Regions from separate parts of the Streptomyces sp. WP-1 genome, predicted to be linked through region 1. Evidence: riboswitches for the same ligand, from Rfam matches in the RefSeq annotation. Region 1 holds a riboswitch; the other holds the start of a gene.
The links. A riboswitch is a leader RNA that binds a small molecule or an ion and turns the genes downstream of it on or off. The one in region 1 is predicted to bind S-adenosylmethionine.

Region 1 (9,441 bases):
CGCCGAACGCTGGGACGCCGCCACCGGCACCGTCACCGCCCCCGCCCCGCACCCCGGCGTCGCCGCCGTCCGCGCCGAACTGCCGGGCCTGCTGGACCGGATCGGCGCCTGGCAGGGCACCTGGATCGAGGAGAAGGGCCGCGCCGTCGCCGTGCACACGCGCCGCGCACAGGACCCGCAGGCCGCGTACGAGGCCCTGCGCGCCCCCCTCGCCGACCTCGCCACCCGCCACGGGCTGATCGTCGAACCCGGCCGGATGGTCCTCGAACTGCGCCCGCCCGGCATGGACAAGGGCGTCGCCCTCGGCGAGTACCTCCGCGAGACCGGCGCCCGGTCCGTCCTCTACGCCGGTGACGACCTCGGTGACCTGCCCGCCTTCGCCGCCGTCGACAAACTCCGCTCCGAGGGCACCCCGGGGCTCCTCGTGTGCAGCGGCAGCACGGAGGTCCCCGAACTGGCCGAGCGGGCCGACCTGGTGGTCGACGGCCCCGAGGGCGTCGTCGGACTCCTCACCGCGCTGGCGGCTCAGCTGGTCTGATCGTCCAGGGCGTGCAGCTGGTCCAGGAACCACCGGGCCGGCGGCAGCGCCGTGCCCGCCGCGGCCAGCCGCTTCGAGCGCTCGGCCCGCTCCTCGGCCGGCATGGTCAGCGCCGTGTGCAGCGTCTCGGCCGTGCCCGTGATGTCGTACGGGTTGACCGTGAGCGCGTCCTCCCCCATCTCCTCGTGCGCCCCCGCCTCCCGCGAGAGCACCAGCACACAGCCCTCGTCGGAGACGACCGGGACCTCCTTGGCGACCAGGTTCATGCCGTCCCGGATCGGGTTGACCAGTGCCACGTCGGCCAGCCGGTACGCGGCGAGGGAACGGGCGAAGTCGTCCTTCACATGCAGCACCACCGGGATCCAATCCGGCGTCCCGTAGGCCGAGTTGATCTCCTCGGCGACCCGCCGCACCTCCGCCGTGTACTCCCGGTACACGGTGAGGTCCTGCCGGGAGGGGTACGCGAAGGCGACGTGGACGACCTTCTCCCGCCACTCGGGGTGCTCGTCCAGCAGCTGCCGGTACGCCAGCAGCCCGCGCACGATGTTCTTGGACAGCTCGGTGCGGTCCACCCGGACGATCGTCCGGCGGCCCTCGCCGATCTCCGCTCGCAGCGCCGCCATCCGCTCGTCCACGTCCGGCCGGTGGGAGCGCTCGCGCAGGAAGTCGGCGTCCGCGCCCAGGCCGTGCACCCCGATCCTCGTACCGGCGGGGATCCCGGGCCCCAGCACCGCGTGGCAGCACGCGGTGAACGCGTCCGCCCAGCGCCGGGTCAGGAACGCCGCCCGGTCCGCGCCGAGGATCCCGGTCAGCAGCTCCGCCGCGATGTCGTCGGGCAGCAGCCGGAAGTACTCCGCGGGCGCCCACGGCGTGTGCGAGAAGTGGCCGATGCGCAGATCGGGCCGCAGCTTGCGGAGCATCCGCGGGGCGAGCGCCAGGTGGTAGTCCTGGATCAGCACCGCCGCCCCGTCGCCCGCCTCCTCGGCCAGCGCCTTCGCGAACGCCTGGTTGTACGCCTCGTACGCCGCCCACTGCCGCCGGAACTCCGCGTCGAAGACGGGCTCCAGCGGGGTCTGGTACAGCATGTGGTGCACGAACCAGAGCACCGAGTTGGCGATCCCGTTGTACGCGGCGGCGAAGACGTCCGGGTCGATGTCCAGCATCCGCACCCGCTGCCCGCCGGTGTCCGCCTCGGGCAGCGGACCGCCCTCGGCGCGGCGCACGGCCGCCCGGTCGCCGTCGCCCAGCGCGGCGCACACCCAGACCGCGTTCGTCTCCGGACCGATCGCCGACAGGCCCGAGACCAGCCCGCCGCCGCCCCGCTTGGCGCGCAGTGAGCCGTCCTCAGCCATGTCGTACGAAACCGGGCCGCGATTGGACGCGACCAGCACCTCAGCACCGTGCGTGGAAGCCATGGTCCACAACCTAGCCCGACCCGCAAACCCTCAAACCCGCAGACCGCCCCGGAACCCGGCGGCCACGCCCGTACCTGCGCTTTCACGCCACCCGGCGCCGGGCGTACTCCGCGATCTCGGTCATCGGCGGCCGCTCCTCGGTGTCCACCGCGTACGTGCGCGGCTCGAAGCCGGAGGCCCCCCGCTCGAACTGGGTGAGCGCGGGGCGCACGAGATGGCCGCGGGCCAGCCGCAGCTGGGCCGTGCGGTAGATGGCCGCCGCCATCCGGCCGAGGGCCTGCCCGTCCTGGTGCCGGTGCTTGCGCACCCCGACGTCCACCTGGGCCAGCGCGTCCAGGCCCACCAGGTGCAGCGCGTCCACCAGCATGCCCAGCTCCACCCCGTACCCGACCGGGAACGGCAGCTGTTCGAGCAGCGAGCGCCGGGCCGCGTACTCCCCGCCCAGCGGCTGCACGAAGCCCGCCAGCTGCGGCCAGTGCATGTTCAGCAGCGGGCGCGCCATCAGCTCGGTGACCCTGCCGCCCTGCCCCGCCGTACCGGCGAGCGGACGGTCGTACATCGCCTTGACCAGCTGCACGTCCGGATCGGTGAGCAGCGGGCCGACGATGCCGAGGACGAAGTCGGAGGAGAACTCCCGCAGGTCCGCGTCGATGAAGCAGATGATGTCCCCGGTGGCGACGAGCAGCGAGCGCCACAGCACCTCGCCCTTGCCCGGCACGGCGGGTATCCGGGGCAGGATCGCGTCCCGGTGCACCACCCGCGCGCCCGCCGCGGCGGCGACCTCGGAGGTGCGGTCGGTGGAGCCGGAGTCGATCACCAGGACCTCGTCGACGAGCGGCACCCGCTCCATCAGATCGCGCCGGATCACCGCGACGATCTCGCCGACGGTCTCCTCCTCGTCGAGCGCGGGCAGCACCACGCTGATGGTCTGGCCGGTGCGCCCCTTCGCCGCCAGGACCTGGTGCGCCGGCCGATCGCGCACGGACCAGGAGCGGTTGCCCATCCAGCGCTCGACTTCTTCCAGCACGGTCCCCGGCTCCTCACGCTCGTCTCGCGGCTCGTCTCGCGGTACGGACGACTATCTCAACTCTCCAGGCCTTCGGTTACAGTCTTGAGCAACGCCGATGACCATCGCATGTCGGGGGTCGCGCGCGGACACACCGCGATACCGCGGACACAATCGAATACCGCTCATCCAGAGGGGCAGAGGGACACGGCCCGATGAAGCCCCGGCAACCCTCCAGTCGGTTCTCGTTCTCATCACAGCGAGGCTCCCGGCTAGGGAAGGTGCCAAATCCGTCTCACGGCGAAGCGCGTCGTGAGGAAGATGAGGAGAAAGGGCCTCGCCTCTCATGGCTGTGCAGACAGTTGCCACCTCCGGTACCCCCACCGTCGATCTCGGCCCCGCCGCCGCCCTCAGCTGTCGCGAATGCGGCCACCGCGTCCCGCTCGGCCCGGTCTTCGCCTGCGAGGAATGCTTCGGCCCGCTGGAGATCGCCTACGACTTCTCCGCCTACGACACCGAAGAGCTGCGCAAGCGGATCGAGGACGGCCCCGCCGACATCTGGCGCTACGCCCCGCTGCTGCCGGTCCCGGCCGATGTCGCGGACAAGCCGAACATCAACCCCGGCTGGACCAAGCTGGTCAAGGCCGACAACCTGGCCCGCGAACTCGGCGTCACCGGCGGTCTGTACGTCAAGGACGACTCCGGCAACCCGACCCACTCCTTCAAGGACCGGGTCGTCGCCCAGGCCCTGGAGGCGGCCCGCGCCTTCGGCTTCACCACCCTGTCCTGCTCCTCCACCGGCAACCTGGCCGGCGCCGTCGGCGCCGCCGCCGCCCGCGCCGGACTGCGCTCCTGCGTGTTCATCCCGCACGACCTGGAGCAGGGCAAGGTCGTCATGGCCGCGGTCTACGGCGGTGAGCTGGTCGGCATCGAGGGCAACTACGACGATGTGAACCGCTTCTGCTCCGAGCTGATCGGCGACCCGGCCGGCGAGGGCTGGGGCTTCGTCAACGTGAACCTGCGGCCGTACTACGCCGAGGGCTCCAAGACCCTGGCGTACGAGATCTGCGAGCAGCTCGGCTGGCGGCTGCCCGACCAGATCGTGGTCCCGATCGCCTCCGGCTCCCAGCTCACCAAGATCGACAAGGGGCTCCGGGAGCTGATCGGGCTGGGGCTGGTCGAGGACCGGCCGTACAAGATCTTCGGCGCCCAGGCCGAGGGCTGCTCGCCGGTGTCGACGGCCTACAAGGCGGGCCACGACGTCGTACGGCCCCAGAAGCCCAACACCATCGCCAAGTCCCTCGCCATCGGCAACCCGGCCGACGGCCCCTACGTCCTGGACATCGCCCGGCGCACCGGCGGCGCGGTGGAGGACGTGACGGACGAGCAGGTCGTGGCCGCGATCAAGCTGCTGGCCCGCACCGAGGGCATCTTCGCCGAGACGGCCGGCGGGGTGACCGTCGGCGTCACCAGGAAGCTGATCGAGAGCGGGGCGCTCGACCCGGCGAAGACCACCGTCGTCCTCAACACCGGCGACGGCCTCAAGACCCTCGACGCGGTGGCCGGCACCGGCCTGACCGCCACCATCCGCCCGAACCTGGACTCCTTCCGAGAGGCTGGCCTCGCATGAGCGTGACCGTTCGCATCCCCACCATCCTGCGCACCTACACCGGCGGACAGGCCGAGGTCGCCGCCGAGGGCACGACCCTCGGCGAGGTCATCGAGGACCTGGAGAAGAACCACACCGGCATCGCCGCCCGCGTCCTGGACGACCAGGGCAAGCTGCGCCGGTTCGTGAACGTCTACGTCAACGACGACGACGTCCGTTTCGAGCAGGGCCTTCAGACCTCCACCCCGGACGGCGCGGGCGTCTCCATCATCCCTGCGGTGGCCGGCGGCTGCTGACCGAATGATCGGTCATTACCTCGGGTAATGACGGTCACCGAAGGTACCTCGGATTGCCCTCTCCGTGAGAGAAGCGGAGGGGGCAATTCTGTGTGATTGAGCGCGGTACAGTTGGGGAACGCGCCCTCCGGCGATCGAGGGTAAGCCCTCGATTCTCTTCCGCGGTCCCGACAAGAAGCAGCCAAAATACACGGGTATTCCGCGGCTTTTGCGTCTTTTATGGGGCCCGACTTGCCCTGAATTCGGGCGAATTCTCCCCACATTCCGGATCGTTCCCGTCCAGAATTCTCGTCCAATTGACCTGTTGCAGAGGGCAGTTGGACAGATACATTCAGCCGCGGTCGACGCGTTCCGGCGCACGCCCCCGACGCATTGGGGGGCGAGGTCTGACCCGGGTCCGCGAAGTGCGGATCTGTGCAAGGGCCAGTAATAGGGGAGTTAGGCATGGCTCAGGGCACCGTCAAGTGGTTCAACGCGGAGAAGGGGTACGGCTTCATCGCGGTCGACGGTGGTGCGGACGTCTTCGTCCATTACAGCGCCATTCAGATGGACGGCTACCGCACCCTGGAGGAGGGCCAGCGAGTGGAGTTCGAGATCTCGCAGGGCCAGAAGGGTCCGCAGGCCGACATGGTTCGCGTCGCCGTCTGAACGTTTCTCCACCGAAGGGCCCGCACCTCGCACAGGGTGCGGGCCCTTCGGCGTGCCCGCGGCCGGGTGCCCGCGCGTGTCCGCCTCCGGCTGACCCCGGCCACCCGCGGGCCCCGGTGAGGCCAAGGCGCTTGCGCCCGTCCGTCACCCGACCGCCACCCCCTCGACGAGCCCGCTGCGCGGGCACACCTTGCACTCGGGCATGCCGAGTGCTAATCATTGGCGTTAGCACTCTGAAGGTGAGAGTGACAAAGAAGGACCGGGTCGGTGAGGTCCGCAGGCCACGTGGGGCAAGGAACCACAGGCCGGCGAACCGTCCGTCGCGGGCGCGGGCGCGGTCCGAAGGAATCACCCCCAGTCCTGGAGGGACCACTTCACATGGCCAAGATCATCGCGTTCGACGAGGAGGCGCGGCGCGGCCTCGAGCGCGGCATGAACCAGCTCGCGGACGCCGTCAAGGTGACGCTCGGCCCCAAGGGTCGCAACGTCGTCCTCGAGAAGAAGTGGGGCGCCCCCACGATCACCAACGATGGTGTCTCCATCGCCAAGGAGATCGAGCTCGAGGACCCGTACGAGAAGATCGGCGCCGAGCTGGTCAAGGAAGTCGCCAAGAAGACGGACGACGTCGCCGGTGACGGTACGACCACCGCGACCGTGCTCGCCCAGGCCCTGGTCAAGGAAGGCCTGCGCAACGTCGCCGCCGGTGCCAACCCGATGGCCCTGAAGCGCGGTATCGAGAAGGCCGTCGAGGCCGTCTCCGCCGCCCTGCTGGAGCAGGCGAAGGACGTCGAGACCAAGGAGCAGATCGCCTCCACCGCGTCCATCTCCGCCGCCGACACCCAGATCGGCGAGCTGATCGCCGAGGCGATGGACAAGGTCGGCAAGGAAGGCGTCATCACCGTCGAGGAGAGCAACACCTTCGGTCTGGAGCTTGAGCTCACCGAGGGCATGCGCTTCGACAAGGGCTACATCTCCGCCTACTTCGCCACCGACATGGAGCGCATGGAGGCGTCGCTCGAGGACCCGTACATCCTCATCGCGAACTCCAAGATCGGCTCCGTCAAGGACCTGCTCCCGCTCCTGGAGAAGGTCATGCAGTCGGGCAAGCCGCTGCTGATCATCGCCGAGGACGTCGAGGGCGAGGCCCTGTCGACCCTGGTCGTCAACAAGATCCGCGGCACCTTCAAGTCCGTCGCCGTCAAGGCCCCGGGCTTCGGCGACCGCCGCAAGGCCATGCTCGGTGACATCGCCATCCTCACGGGCGGCGAGGTCATCTCCGAGGAGGTCGGCCTCAAGCTGGAGAACGCGACCCTGGACCTCCTGGGCCGCGCCCGCAAGGTCGTCATCACCAAGGACGAGACCACCATCGTCGACGGTGCCGGCTCCTCCGAGCAGGTCAACGGCCGCGTGAACCAGATTCGCGCCGAGATCGAGAACAGCGACTCCGACTACGACCGCGAGAAGCTCCAGGAGCGCCTGGCCAAGCTCGCGGGCGGCGTCGCGGTCATCAAGGCCGGTGCCGCCACCGAGGTGGAGCTCAAGGAGCGCAAGCACCGCATCGAGGACGCCGTGCGCAACGCCAAGGCGGCCGTCGAGGAGGGCATCGTCGCCGGTGGCGGCGTGGCCCTGCTCCAGGCCTCCCAGGTCTTCGAGAAGCTGGAGCTCGACGGTGACGAGGCGACCGGCGCCAACGCCGTGCGCATCGCGCTGGAGGCCCCGCTGAAGCAGATCGCCGTCAACGCCGGCCTCGAGGGCGGCGTCGTGGTGGAGAAGGTGCGCAACCTGACCCCGGGCCACGGCCTGAACGCCGCGACCGGCGAGTACGTCGACCTGGTCGCCGAGGGCATCATCGACCCGGCGAAGGTGACCCGTTCCGCGCTGCAGAACGCCGCCTCCATCGCCGCGCTGTTCCTCACCACCGAGGCCGTCATCGCCGACAAGCCGGAGAAGGCCGCCGCGGCCGCTCCGGGCGGCATGCCGGGCGGTGACATGGACTTCTGATCGACCTCCGGTTGATCAACGTCCTTACCGAGGGCGGCACTTCCTGTCAGGGACAGGGGGTGCCGCCCTCGGGCTTTGCCCGGGCCTCAGTCGCGTCCGGGCGTGTCCGGCGTCACAGCCGGCCGCTTCCGGGTCCGGGAATGCCTGCCTCTGTACAGCGGCTTACTTAAGCAGCTACAACAATGCGCATTCACATACCGCCCGGTCAGCAGCTTTCCGAGGAGCCCCCACGTGACCGTCGACACGCCGCCCGCCACCCGCGCGGCCCAGGTACTCTCCCGCCCCATCACCCTCAACGGCCTCACCGTCCCCAACCGGATCGTGATGGCGCCGATGACCCGGATGTTCTCCCCGGGCGGCATCCCCGGCGAGGACGTGCGCTCGTACTACTCCCGTCGCGCCGCCGCCGGTGTCGGCCTGATCGTCACCGAGGGCACCTACGTCGGCCATGACTCGGCCGGCCAGAGCGACCGGGTGCCGCGGTTCCACGGCGAGGAGCAGCTCGCGGGCTGGGCGAAGGTCGCCGAGGACGTGCACGCGGCGGGCGGCACGATCGTCCCGCAGCTGTGGCACATCGGCATGGTCCGCAAGGACGGCGACGCCCCCTTCCCGGCCGCCCCCGCGATGGGCCCCTCCGGCCTGGTCACCGCCGGCGCCGAGCCCACCGGCAAGGCCATGACGCAGCAGGACGTCGACGACGTCATCGCCGCGTTCGCCCAGGCGGCCGCGGACGCCGAGCGCATCGGCTTCGACGGCGTGGAGCTGCACGGCGCCCACGGCTACCTCCTCGACCAGTTCCTGTGGGCGGGCACCAACCGCCGCACCGACGCCTACGGCGGCGACCTGGCGGCCCGCACCAGGTTCGCCGCGGAGATCGTCGCGGCGGTCCGCGAGCGCGTCTCGGCCACCTTCCCCGTCCTCTTCCGCTACTCGCAGTGGAAGCAGCAGGACTACAACGCCCGGCTCGCCGAGACCCCGCAGGAGCTGGAGGCGATCCTGGCCCCGCTCGCCGCGGCCGGCGTCGACGTTTTCCACGCCTCCACCCGCCGCTACTGGAAGCCCGAGTTCGACGGCTCCGACCTCAACCTCGCGGGCTGGACGAAGAAGCTCACCGGCAAGCAGACCATCACCGTCGGCTCGGTCGGCCTCGACGGCGACTTCACCGGCGCGTTCGTCGGCGAGGGCTCCCCGGTGCAGGGCATCGACGACCTGCTCGACCGCCTGGAGGCCGACGAGTTCGACATGATCGCGGTCGGCCGCGCGCTGCTCCAGGACCCCGAGTGGGCGGCGAAGGTGCTCGCGGGCCGGGTGTCGGAGCTGGCGCCGTACGACGCGGCGGCCCTGAAGACGCTCAGCTGAGGACTCAGATCCCGCCGATGTTGCCGTTCAGCGGCTCGATGTCGACGCGTACGGGGGTGCCCCACACGCGGAGCACCTCGTAGTCGGTGAACTCGTGCACCAGCCGGTACGCCATCGCGGGCCGCGCCCCGCGCCGCTGGGCGGCGAGGTACGCCTCGGCCTCCCGGCGGTCCCGCCGGGGTGTGCCGCACAGCTGCCACTCCTGGCCGTTCCACAGCTCCGGCAGCCAGCGCTGCTGGGGCTGCGGGCGGTCGGCCCGGACGCCGTACCGGGAGGGCGCGGTGGCCACCGGCTCGGCCGGGTTCGCCCTGCCCCCGTACTCCGAGCGGCGGGCGGCCCGGCGCCGGGTCTCGCACAGCAGGCACAGGTCGGGGGCGCTCTCGTCCACCGGTCCGTGCGGATGCTCGGCGCACCGGGTGGCCGGCGCGTTCGCCCCGACGCTCTCCTCCAGCAGGTCCAGCGCCCTGCGCAGATCCGTCCTGATCTCCTGGAGCCGCCCGTCCGGAGTGTCGGCGGCCAACGCCTCCCCGTGCTCCCCGAGCAGCCGGAGCGCTCGGCCGAGGGCGGTC
Region 2 (9,441 bases), 1.3 Mb from region 1:
ACGCTTTGTGGCGGGCGAACTCAGCGCCGACGGCAGTCGGTGGCACAGCACCTCCCCGCTGGCCGCGAACGCCCATTACAAGGTCACGGTGAGCACCGAGGACGACGACGGGGCACCCGGCCGCAAGGTCCTCAGCTTCGACACCACCCAGCCGGCCGCCAAGAAGCAGCTGGGCGTCGCCTTCGGGCCGAAGGCGGGCGAGTACGGAGTCGGGCAGATCATCACCGCCCAACTCAGCGAGGACGTCGCCGACAAGGCGCAGCGGGCCGTCGTGGAGCGCGCCCTGCGGGTGGACTCCGTGCCCGCCGTGCCCGGCTCCTGGTACTGGGTGAGCGGCAAGGAGCTCCACTACCGGCCCAAGGAGTACTGGCCCGCCCACGCCACGATCCTGGTGCACAGCAACCTGGACGGCGTGAAGATCGGCGACCGGCTCTGGGGCGGCAAGACGCAGCCGGTGAAGCTCACCACGGGCGACCGCGTCGAGGCCGTCACGGACGCCTCCGCGCACGAGATGACGGTGTTCAAGGACGGCGCCGTGATCAACAGCATCCCGGTCACCACGGGCAAGCCCGGCTTCGAGACCCGCAACGGCGTCAAGGTGGTCCTGGAGAAGCAGTACTTCGTACGCATGCGCGGCACCACCGTCGGTATCGCCGAGGGCAGCCGGGACAACTACGACCTGCCGGTGTACTACGCCACCCGGGTCACCTGGTCCGGCGAATACGTGCACGCGGCGCCCTGGTCGGTGGGCTCACAGGGCTACGCCAACGTCAGCCACGGCTGCACCGGCATGAGTACGGCCAACGCGCGGTGGTTCTTCGACACCGTCCACGAGGGTGACATCGTCCGGGTCGTCAACTCCAACGGCCGTCCGATGGAACCGTTCGGCAACGGCTTCGGCGACTGGAACGTCACCTGGAAGAAGTGGCGCGACGGCTCCGCCTTGACGGGCACCCAGACCGGCGGCCAGTCCTCCCCGGACACGGTCCGGCTCCAGCCAGCGGCCGTGTGAGCAGCGCCTCGAAAGGGCGCGGGACCGTGCCGGCGCACGGCCCGCGCCCTCTCGCGCTAGGCGCTCACAAGCCGCTGCCGGCGCAGCAGGGCGGCCAGCGAGGCGGCGAACTCCACCGGGTCCACCGGCAGGGTCACCGCGGCGTCCGCACGGCTCCACGTGGCCAGCCAGGCGTCCTGGGGGCGGCCGATGAGCAGCAGCACGGGCGGGCACCGGAACACCTCGTCCTTGATCTGCCGGCACACCCCCATGCCGCCCATCGGGACGGCCTCGCCGTCGAGCACGCAGAGATCGATGCCCCCGCGGTCCAGCTCGCGCAGCACCGCCGCGGGCGTGGCGCACTCCACGAACTCCACTGGGGGCACGTCCGGGGCGGGACGCCGCCCGGTGGCCAGCCGTACTTGCTCGCGGGTGTTGGAGTCGTCGCTGTAGACCAGCACGGTGGCGGTCGGCTGCATTGTTCCTCCGGGTCGACGTCGGCGTCGTACGGACAGGACGGACGGGGCCGTTCGGGCGGATGTTACTCCCATGAACACCACGTCAACACCGGTTCGGAGGGCAGCAACACTCCGAACGGCACCCCCCGGAGTGAGGGCGAGATAAGCGACCGACATAATGTCGGTCGTGGCGACAGCAACGACAGTAGAAACCGGGCACGCGCACCCGTCGGTCAACCGGCCGAACCTCACCAGCGTCGGAACCATCATCTGGCTGAGTTCCGAGCTGATGTTCTTCGCGGCCCTCTTCGCGATGTACTTCACCCTCCGGTCGGTGACCGGACCGGCTCACTGGAAGCACATGGCTTCAAGCCTCAATGTGCCTTTCTCCGCGACGAACACCACGATCCTGGTGCTCTCGTCGCTCACCTGTCAGCTCGGCGTGTTCGCGGCCGAGCGGGGCGATGTGAAGAAGCTCCGTGGCTGGTTCATCCTCACCTTCATCATGGGTGCGATCTTCATCGGCGGTCAGATCTACGAGTACACGAGCCTGGTGAAGGAGGACGGCCTCTCGCTCTCCTCCGACCCGTACGGCTCGGTGTTCTACCTGACCACCGGCTTCCACGGCCTGCATGTGACGGGCGGTCTCATCGCCTTCCTGCTGGTCCTCGGCCGCACCTACATGGCCAAGAGGTTCACCCACGAGCAGGCGACGGCCGCCATCGTCGTGTCCTACTACTGGCACTTCGTCGATGTCGTCTGGATCGGCCTCTTCGCCACGATCTATTTGATCAAGTAGCCGGGACCGCTCCCGCTAAGTCCAGAAGCACCGACGCAGAAGATCCTGACACCGGGGTAATCCGTGAAAAAGCTCTCCGCACGACGACGCCATCCGCTGGCGGCGGTCGTCGTCCTACTCCTCGCGCTGGCGGCCACGGGGGGGCTGTACACCGCGTTCGCGCCCGCGGGCAAGGCGCAGGCCGACGCAGGCTCCCAGTCCCTGACCATCAAGGAGGGTAAGAAGCTCTTCGAGGTCGGCTGCGCCAGCTGCCACGGCACCGGTGGGCAGGGCTCCTCCGACGGTCCGAGCCTGGTCGGCGTGGGCGCTGCGGCCGTCGACTTCCAGGTCGGCACCGGCCGTATGCCGGCCGCGACCTCGCAGGGCGCCCAGGTCCCGCGCAAGAAGACCGTGTACAACCAGACCCAGATCGACCAGCTCGCCGCGTACATCGCGTCGCTGGGCGCCGGTCCGGTGGTGCCGACCAAGCAGCAGTACGGTCCGGACGGCGCGGACATCGCCAAGGGTGGCGAGCTGTTCCGCACCAACTGCGCGCAGTGCCACAACTTCACCGGCAAGGGTGGTGCCCTCACCAAGGGCAAGTTCGCCCCCACGCTGGAGGGCGTCGACCCGAAGCACATCTACGAGGCCATGCAGACCGGCCCGCAGAACATGCCGTCCTTCCCGGACACCACGATGTCCTCCCAGAACAAGAAGGACATCATCGCGTACCTGCACGCGATCGACAGCAGCGAGACGACGAACCCGGGCGGTCTGGAGCTGGGCGGCCTCGGGCCGGTCAGTGAGGGCCTGTTCGCCTGGATCTTCGGTCTCGGCGCGCTGATCGCCGTCGCCGTCTGGGTCGCCGCTCGGACCGCAAAGGCCAAGAAGTCATGAGTAGCCAAGACATTCCAGAAGAGAACCTGCCCGCTGAGCAGGACCACGCGCACGGCGCGGTAGCGGTCGCGGACGAGGAGAACCCGTTCGCCGACCCGGGGATGCCGCCCCACGAGCACCGCATCCAGGACATCGACGAGCGGGCCGCCAGGCGGTCCGAGCGTATGGTCGCCCTGCTGTTCACGATCTCGATGCTGGCCACCGTCGGCTTCATCGTGTCGTACGTGACGATCCCGCACGACAAGAACATCTTCGTGTTCCCGATCGGGCACATCAGCGCGCTGAACTTCGCGCTGGGCCTGACCCTGGGCGTGGCGCTGTTCTGCATCGGCGCGGGCGCGGTCCACTGGGCCCGCACCCTGATGTCCGACGTCGAGGTCGCCGACGACCGGCACGCGATCGCGGCCTCTCCCGAGGTCCGGGCGAAGGTCCACGCGGACTTCCGCCAGGGCGCGAAGGAGTCGGCGCTCGGCCGCCGCAAGCTGATCCGCAACACGATGTTCGGCGCGCTGGCCCTGGTGCCGCTCTCCGGCGTCATGCTGCTGCGCGACCTCGGTCCGCTGCCCGGCACCTCGCTGCGGCACACCCTGTGGGCCAAGGGCAAGCGCCTGGTCAACATGAACACCAACCAGCCGCTGCGTCCCGAGGACATCGCCGTCGGCTCCCTCACCTTCGCCAAGCCGGACGGCCTGGAGGAGACGGACGAGGAGTTCCAGGACGAGCTGGCCAAGGCCGCGCTGATGATCGTCCGGCTCCAGCCGGACAACATCAAGGACAAGCGCGAGCTCGACTGGTCGCACGAGGGCGTCGTCGCGTTCTCCAAGATCTGCACCCACGTCGGGTGCCCGATCTCGCTGTACGAGCAGCAGACGCACCACGTGCTGTGCCCGTGCCACCAGTCCACCTTCGACCTCTCCGACGGCGCCCGAGTGATCTTCGGCCCCGCCGGCCACGCCCTGCCGCAGCTGCGCATCGGTGTGGACAGTGAGGGTTACCTCCAGGCGCTCGGCGACTTCGAGGAGCCCGTCGGTCCTGCATTCTGGGAGCGCGGATGAGTACTGCAGCGAACGACACCTCCCGCGCACGCGGGAAGGCACCGGCCGGCGAGCGCATCGCCGACTGGGCCGACGGCCGGCTCGGGATCTACTCCCTGGCCAAGGCCAACATGCGCAAGATCTTCCCCGACCACTGGTCGTTCATGTTGGGCGAAGTGTGCATGTACAGCTTCATCATCATCATCCTGACGGGTGTCTATCTGACACTGTTCTTCCACCCGTCGATGAACGAGGTCGTGTACCACGGCAGCTATGTCCCGCTCCAGGGGCAGATGATGTCGGAGGCGTTCAACTCGACCCTGCACATCTCCTTCGATGTGCGCGGTGGTCTGCTCGTCCGGCAGATCCACCACTGGGCCGCGCTGATCTTCCTCGCCGGCATGTTCGTGCACATGATGCGTGTGTTCTTCACCGGCGCGTTCCGCAAGCCGCGTGAGATCAACTGGCTGTTCGGCTTCCTGCTGTTCGTCCTCGGCATGTTCACCGGTTTCACCGGTTACTCGCTCCCGGACGACCTGCTCTCCGGCACCGGTGTGCGCTTCACCGAGGGTGCGATCCTGTCCATGCCGATCGTCGGCACGTACATCTCGTACTTCCTCTTCGGTGGTCAGTTCCCCGGCCACGACTTCGTCGGCCGGTTCTACTCGATCCACATCCTGCTGCTGCCGGGCATCATGCTCGGCCTGATGGTGGCGCACCTGATCCTGGTCTTCTACCACAAGCACACGCAGTTCGCGGGTCCGGGCAAGACCAACAACAACGTCGTCGGCATGCCGCTGCTGCCGGTCTACATGGCCAAGGCCGGAGGCTTCTTCTTCCTGGTCTTCGGTGTCATCGCGGCCATCGCCGCGGTCGCGCAGATCAACCCGATCTGGGCCATGGGCCCCTACCGTCCGGACCAGGTGTCCACCGGCGCCCAGCCCGACTGGTACATGGGCTTCGCCGAGGGTCTGATCCGCTTCATGCCGGGCTGGGAGATCAACTTCTGGGGCCACACCCTGGTCCTGGGCGTGTTCATCCCGCTGGTGCTCTTCGGTGTGGTGCTGGGCGCGATGGCGGCCTACCCGTTCATCGAGTCCTGGATCACCGGCGACAAGAGCGAGCACCACATCCTGGACCGCCCGCGCAACGCCCCGACCCGTACGGGTCTCGGTGTCGCCTGGGTGACGATGTACATGATCACGCTGGTCGGTGGTGGCAACGACCTGTGGGCCACCCACTTCCACCTGTCGATCAACGCCGTGACCTGGTTCGTGCGGATCTTCTTCTTCGTCGGTCCGGTCATCGCGTTCATCGCCACCAAGCGGATCTGCCTCGGCCTCCAGCGCCGCGACCGCGAGAAGGTGCTGCACGGTCGCGAGACCGGCATCATCAAGCGGCTGCCGCACGGTGAGTTCATCGAGGTGCACGAGCCGCTCAGCCAGGAGCAGCTGCACACGCTCACCGCCCACACGCAGTACGCGCCGGCCGAGATCGGCCCCGCGGTCGACGAGAACGGTGTCGAGCGCAAGGTGACGGCGTCCGAGAAGCTCCGGGCGAAGCTGTCCAACGCCTACTACGGCGAGGACAACCAGATCCCGAAGCCGACCTCCGAGGAGTACAAGGAGATCACGAGCGGCCACGGCCACCACTGATCCCCGCGTCGCCACGCCACAGAGGGGCCCCGTCCGCGAGCCGGACGGGGCCCTTCGCCGTGCCGGGGGCTCGATAAGGTGGGTAGGAGTTTCCGCCATTGAGCACCACTGAGCACGACTTTTCCCGAGGAGCGGCTGATGAGCGCTGTGACCCCCGCCGGAGGCGACACCGCGGCGGCCCGCTCCTGGCCCGCCCTGCTGAACGGCCTGCTGACCGGCCAGAACCTGTCCGCGGACGACACCGCCTGGGCGATGGACCTGATCATGCGGGGCGAGGCGACCGACGCCCAGATCGCCGGGTTCATGGTGGCGCTGCGCGCCAAGGGCGAGACCGTCGAGGAGATCTCCGGTCTCGTGCGCACCATGTACGAGCACGCGAACGTGATCGAGGTGCCGGGCCCGGCCGTGGACATCGTGGGCACCGGCGGCGACGGCGCCAAGACGGTGAACATCTCCACCATGTCCTCGATCGTGGTCGCGGGCACCGGCGCCAAGGTCGTCAAGCACGGCAACCGCGCCGCCTCCTCCGCCTCCGGCTCCTCCGACGTCCTGGAGAAGCTGGGCATCAACCTCCAGCTGACCCCGAAGCGGGTCGCCGAGGTCGCCGAGGAGGCCGGCATCACCATCTGCTTCGCGGTGAAGTTCCACCCCTCGCTGCGTCATGTCGCCGCCGCCCGCGGCCAGCTGGGCATCCGTACGACCTTCAATGTGCTCGGCCCGCTGACCAACCCGGCGAAGGTGCGTGCCCAGGCGGTGGGCGTCGCCGACCTCCGGATGGCGCCCGTGGTGGCCGGTGTCTTCGCCGAGCGCGGCAACTCCGCGCTGGTCTTCCGCGGTGACGACGGCCTGGACGAGCTGACCGTCACCGCCACCTCCCGGGTGTGGGTGGTGCGCGACGGGAAGGTCTGCGAGGAGGTCTTCGACCCGCGGGACGTCGGCATCGGGCTGGTCCCCGTGGAGGCCCTGCGCGGCGCGGACGCGGCCTACAACGCGGAGGTCGCCCGCCGGGTGCTGGACGGCGAGCGGGGGGCCGTACGGGACGCGGTGCTGCTGAACTCGGCGGCGGCCCTCGCGGCCCTGGAGCCGACCGACGCCCCGCTCACCGAGCAGCTGCGCGCCGGGATGGCGCGGGCCGCCGAGTCCATCGACTCGGGCGCGGCGAAGCGGACGCTGGAGCGCTGGGTGGCCGCCAGCAACGCCTGACGGCCGCGGGCCGGCAGCTGATCGTCCCGCGATCCGGACACGGGTTGCGGGACATCGATCTTTTCGCGTACGTTCCCTGTCAGGTCATGAGTGACAGTCATGAGGCCCCGGCCGACTGTCCGGCAACCCTCCGTCCGTGGCGGGGTGCCCCGGGTGAGGACCAGGTCGTAGGCAGCGAGGTCTGCGGCAAGCGCGGACCCCTCGGGCGCTCTCGACAGCGCCGGGCCAGGGGTCCTGGTCACCGCGAGGGAGCTTCCCGTGAGCAAGCGAATGCGTTAGGGCCGCCGAGCCCCGCCTCCGCGCACCCCTTTCACCTTTTTCCGTACGCCTCCTTCGGCGTGCGTTCTCACGGGAGTCCCCCATGTCTGTCTCCACCGTTGCCGTCGACGCGTCGATTTCCACCCCGCTGCCCGTTCTGGGGCGTGATGTCACCGTGCCGCTCGTCACCGGCGGCACCATCACCTACGCGGCCCTCGACTACGCGGCCAGCGCCCCCGCCCTCCAGCGCGTCTGGGACGACGTCGCCGCCTACGCGCCGTACTACGGCAGCGTCCACCGGGGCGCCGGGTACCTCTCCCAGTTCTCCACCGACCTGTTCGAGAAGGCCCGCCGCACGGTCGCGGAGTTCCTCGGCTGCCGCGCCGACGACCAGGTGGTCTTCACCCGCTCGACCACGGACTCGCTGAACCTGCTGGCCCGGGTGGTCCCGGCCGGCTGCCGGGTGTTCGTCTTCGAGACCGAGCACCACGCCTCGCTGCTGCCCTGGCGGGACGACCAGGTCACCTACCTGGACGCGCCGCGCAGCCCCCGGCAGGCCGTCGAGACGCTGGAGCGTGCCCTCGCCGACCGGGAGCCGTACGGCCCGGCCCTGGTCTGTGTCACCGGCGCCTCCAATGTCACCGGGGAGCTGTGGCCGGTGCGCGAGCTGGCCGCCGCCGCGCACGCCCACGGCGCCCGTATCGTCCTGGACGCCGCGCAGCTGGCCCCGCACCACCCGGTCTCCCTCGCCGATCTGGACGTCGACTGGGTCGCCTTCTCCGGGCACAAGCTGTACGCCCCGTTCGGCGCGGGCGTGCTGGCCGGGCGCGCGGACTGGCTGCGGGCCGCCGAGCCGTACCTCGCGGGCGGCGGCGCCAGCCGCACGGTCGCCCGGCGCGCGGACGGGGGAGTGGAGGTGGAGTGGCACGAGAGCGCCGCCCGGCACGAGGCGGGCTCCCCGAACGTCATCGGCGCCTACGCCGTCGCCTCCGCCTGCCAGGCCCTCACCGAGGCCGGCTGGGACGCGCTGGTCGCCCGCGAGCAGTACCTGATCGACCGGGTGCGCGCGGGCCTCGCCGACATCCCGCAGGTCAGGATCCTGTCCCTGTTCGGGGACGACGCCCCGCGGGTCGGCGTGCTCTCCTTCGTGGTGGACGGCTGGAACAGCTCCCACTTCGCGGCCGCGCTCTCCGCCGAGTACGGCATCGGCGTCCGCGACGGCCTCTTCTGCGCCCACCCGCTGCTGCGCACCCTGCTGGGCACGGCCCCCGAGACCCCCGCGGAGTGCGGCGCCCCGTCCCTGAACGCCATCCGCGCGAGCTTCGGCGCGGGCACCCCGGACGAGCACGTGGACCGCTTCGTCACGGCCGTACGGCAGCTGGTGACCGAGGGCGCGAAGTGGACGTACCGCACGGAGGAGGGGCGCTGCGTGCCGGTGGCGTAAAGACGGTGGCGTAAAGAATTGAACGGTCCGGGAGGCGGTTTTCAGCGGACGGTCAGGAGTCCAGACCGATCGCGAAGGCCGCCTCCAGGTCGTGCTGCGAGTACGTACGGAACGCCACATGCGTGTCCGTCGCCTCGACGCCCGGGATCCTGCTGATCCGGCCGGGGATCACATCGGCCAGATCCTCGTGCTCCCGCACCCGCACCATGGCGATCAGGTCGTACGTACCGGTGACGGAGAAGACCTCGCTCACCGACTCCAGCGAGGCGATCTGCTCGGCGATCTCGGGAATCCGGTCCACGCTGGTCTTGATGAGGACGATCGCGGTGATCACGGCTGGTTCTCTCCCTCAGGGGCCGGTTCAGGTGCGCATTTCACTCTATCCCCACGCCCATGGCGCACCCACGCGTAGACGAACCCCGCCCCGAACCCCACCAGGTGCGCCAGATACGCCACCCCCGGCCCCTGTACCGAGCGCCCCGCCGCCAGCCACTGGAGCGTCACCCAGAACGGCAGCACGACCCACGCGGGAAAGCGCAGCGGCAGGAAGAAGAGGAACGGCAGGAGACTGGTGACACGGGCGCGCGGGAACAGGAAGAGAAACGCCCCGAGCACCGCCGAGATCGCGCCCGACGCGCCCACCAGCGACTGTTCGGAGGTGTCGTTGGCGACGGCGTACCCCAGCAGGGCCAGGTAGCCGCAGCCGATGTAGAAGAGGGTGAA

Region 2: another riboswitch for S-adenosylmethionine. It lies ahead of QHG49_RS25445 (aminotransferase class V-fold PLP-dependent enzyme); the one in region 1 lies ahead of thrC (threonine synthase).

Annotation. Positions count from the first base shown of each region.
Region 1 is NZ_CP123923.1:4,436,420-4,445,860, forward strand. It holds gene otsB (trehalose-phosphatase) at 1-538, shown strand, start outside; gene QHG49_RS19440 (trehalose-6-phosphate synthase) at 526-1,953, opposite strand; gene QHG49_RS19445 (glucosyl-3-phosphoglycerate synthase) at 2,036-2,980, opposite strand; SAM riboswitch class I at 3,142-3,287, shown strand; gene thrC (threonine synthase) at 3,306-4,589, shown strand; gene QHG49_RS19455 (MoaD/ThiS family protein) at 4,586-4,864, shown strand; gene QHG49_RS19460 (cold-shock protein) at 5,309-5,512, shown strand; gene groL (chaperonin GroEL) at 5,891-7,513, shown strand; gene QHG49_RS19470 (NADH:flavin oxidoreductase) at 7,745-8,872, shown strand; gene QHG49_RS19475 (hypothetical protein) at 8,877-9,441, opposite strand, start outside.
Region 2 is NZ_CP123923.1:5,765,974-5,775,414, forward strand. It holds gene QHG49_RS25410 (Ig-like domain-containing protein) at 1-1,012, shown strand, start outside; gene QHG49_RS25415 (response regulator transcription factor) at 1,069-1,470, opposite strand; gene QHG49_RS25420 (heme-copper oxidase subunit III) at 1,628-2,248, shown strand; gene QHG49_RS25425 (c-type cytochrome) at 2,312-3,124, shown strand; gene QHG49_RS25430 (ubiquinol-cytochrome c reductase iron-sulfur subunit) at 3,121-4,179, shown strand; gene QHG49_RS25435 (cytochrome bc complex cytochrome b subunit) at 4,176-5,813, shown strand; gene trpD (anthranilate phosphoribosyltransferase) at 5,952-7,016, shown strand; SAM riboswitch class IV at 7,099-7,215, shown strand; gene QHG49_RS25445 (aminotransferase class V-fold PLP-dependent enzyme) at 7,378-8,718, shown strand; gene QHG49_RS25450 (Lrp/AsnC family transcriptional regulator) at 8,771-9,052, opposite strand; gene QHG49_RS25455 (rhomboid family intramembrane serine protease) at 9,049-9,441, opposite strand, start outside.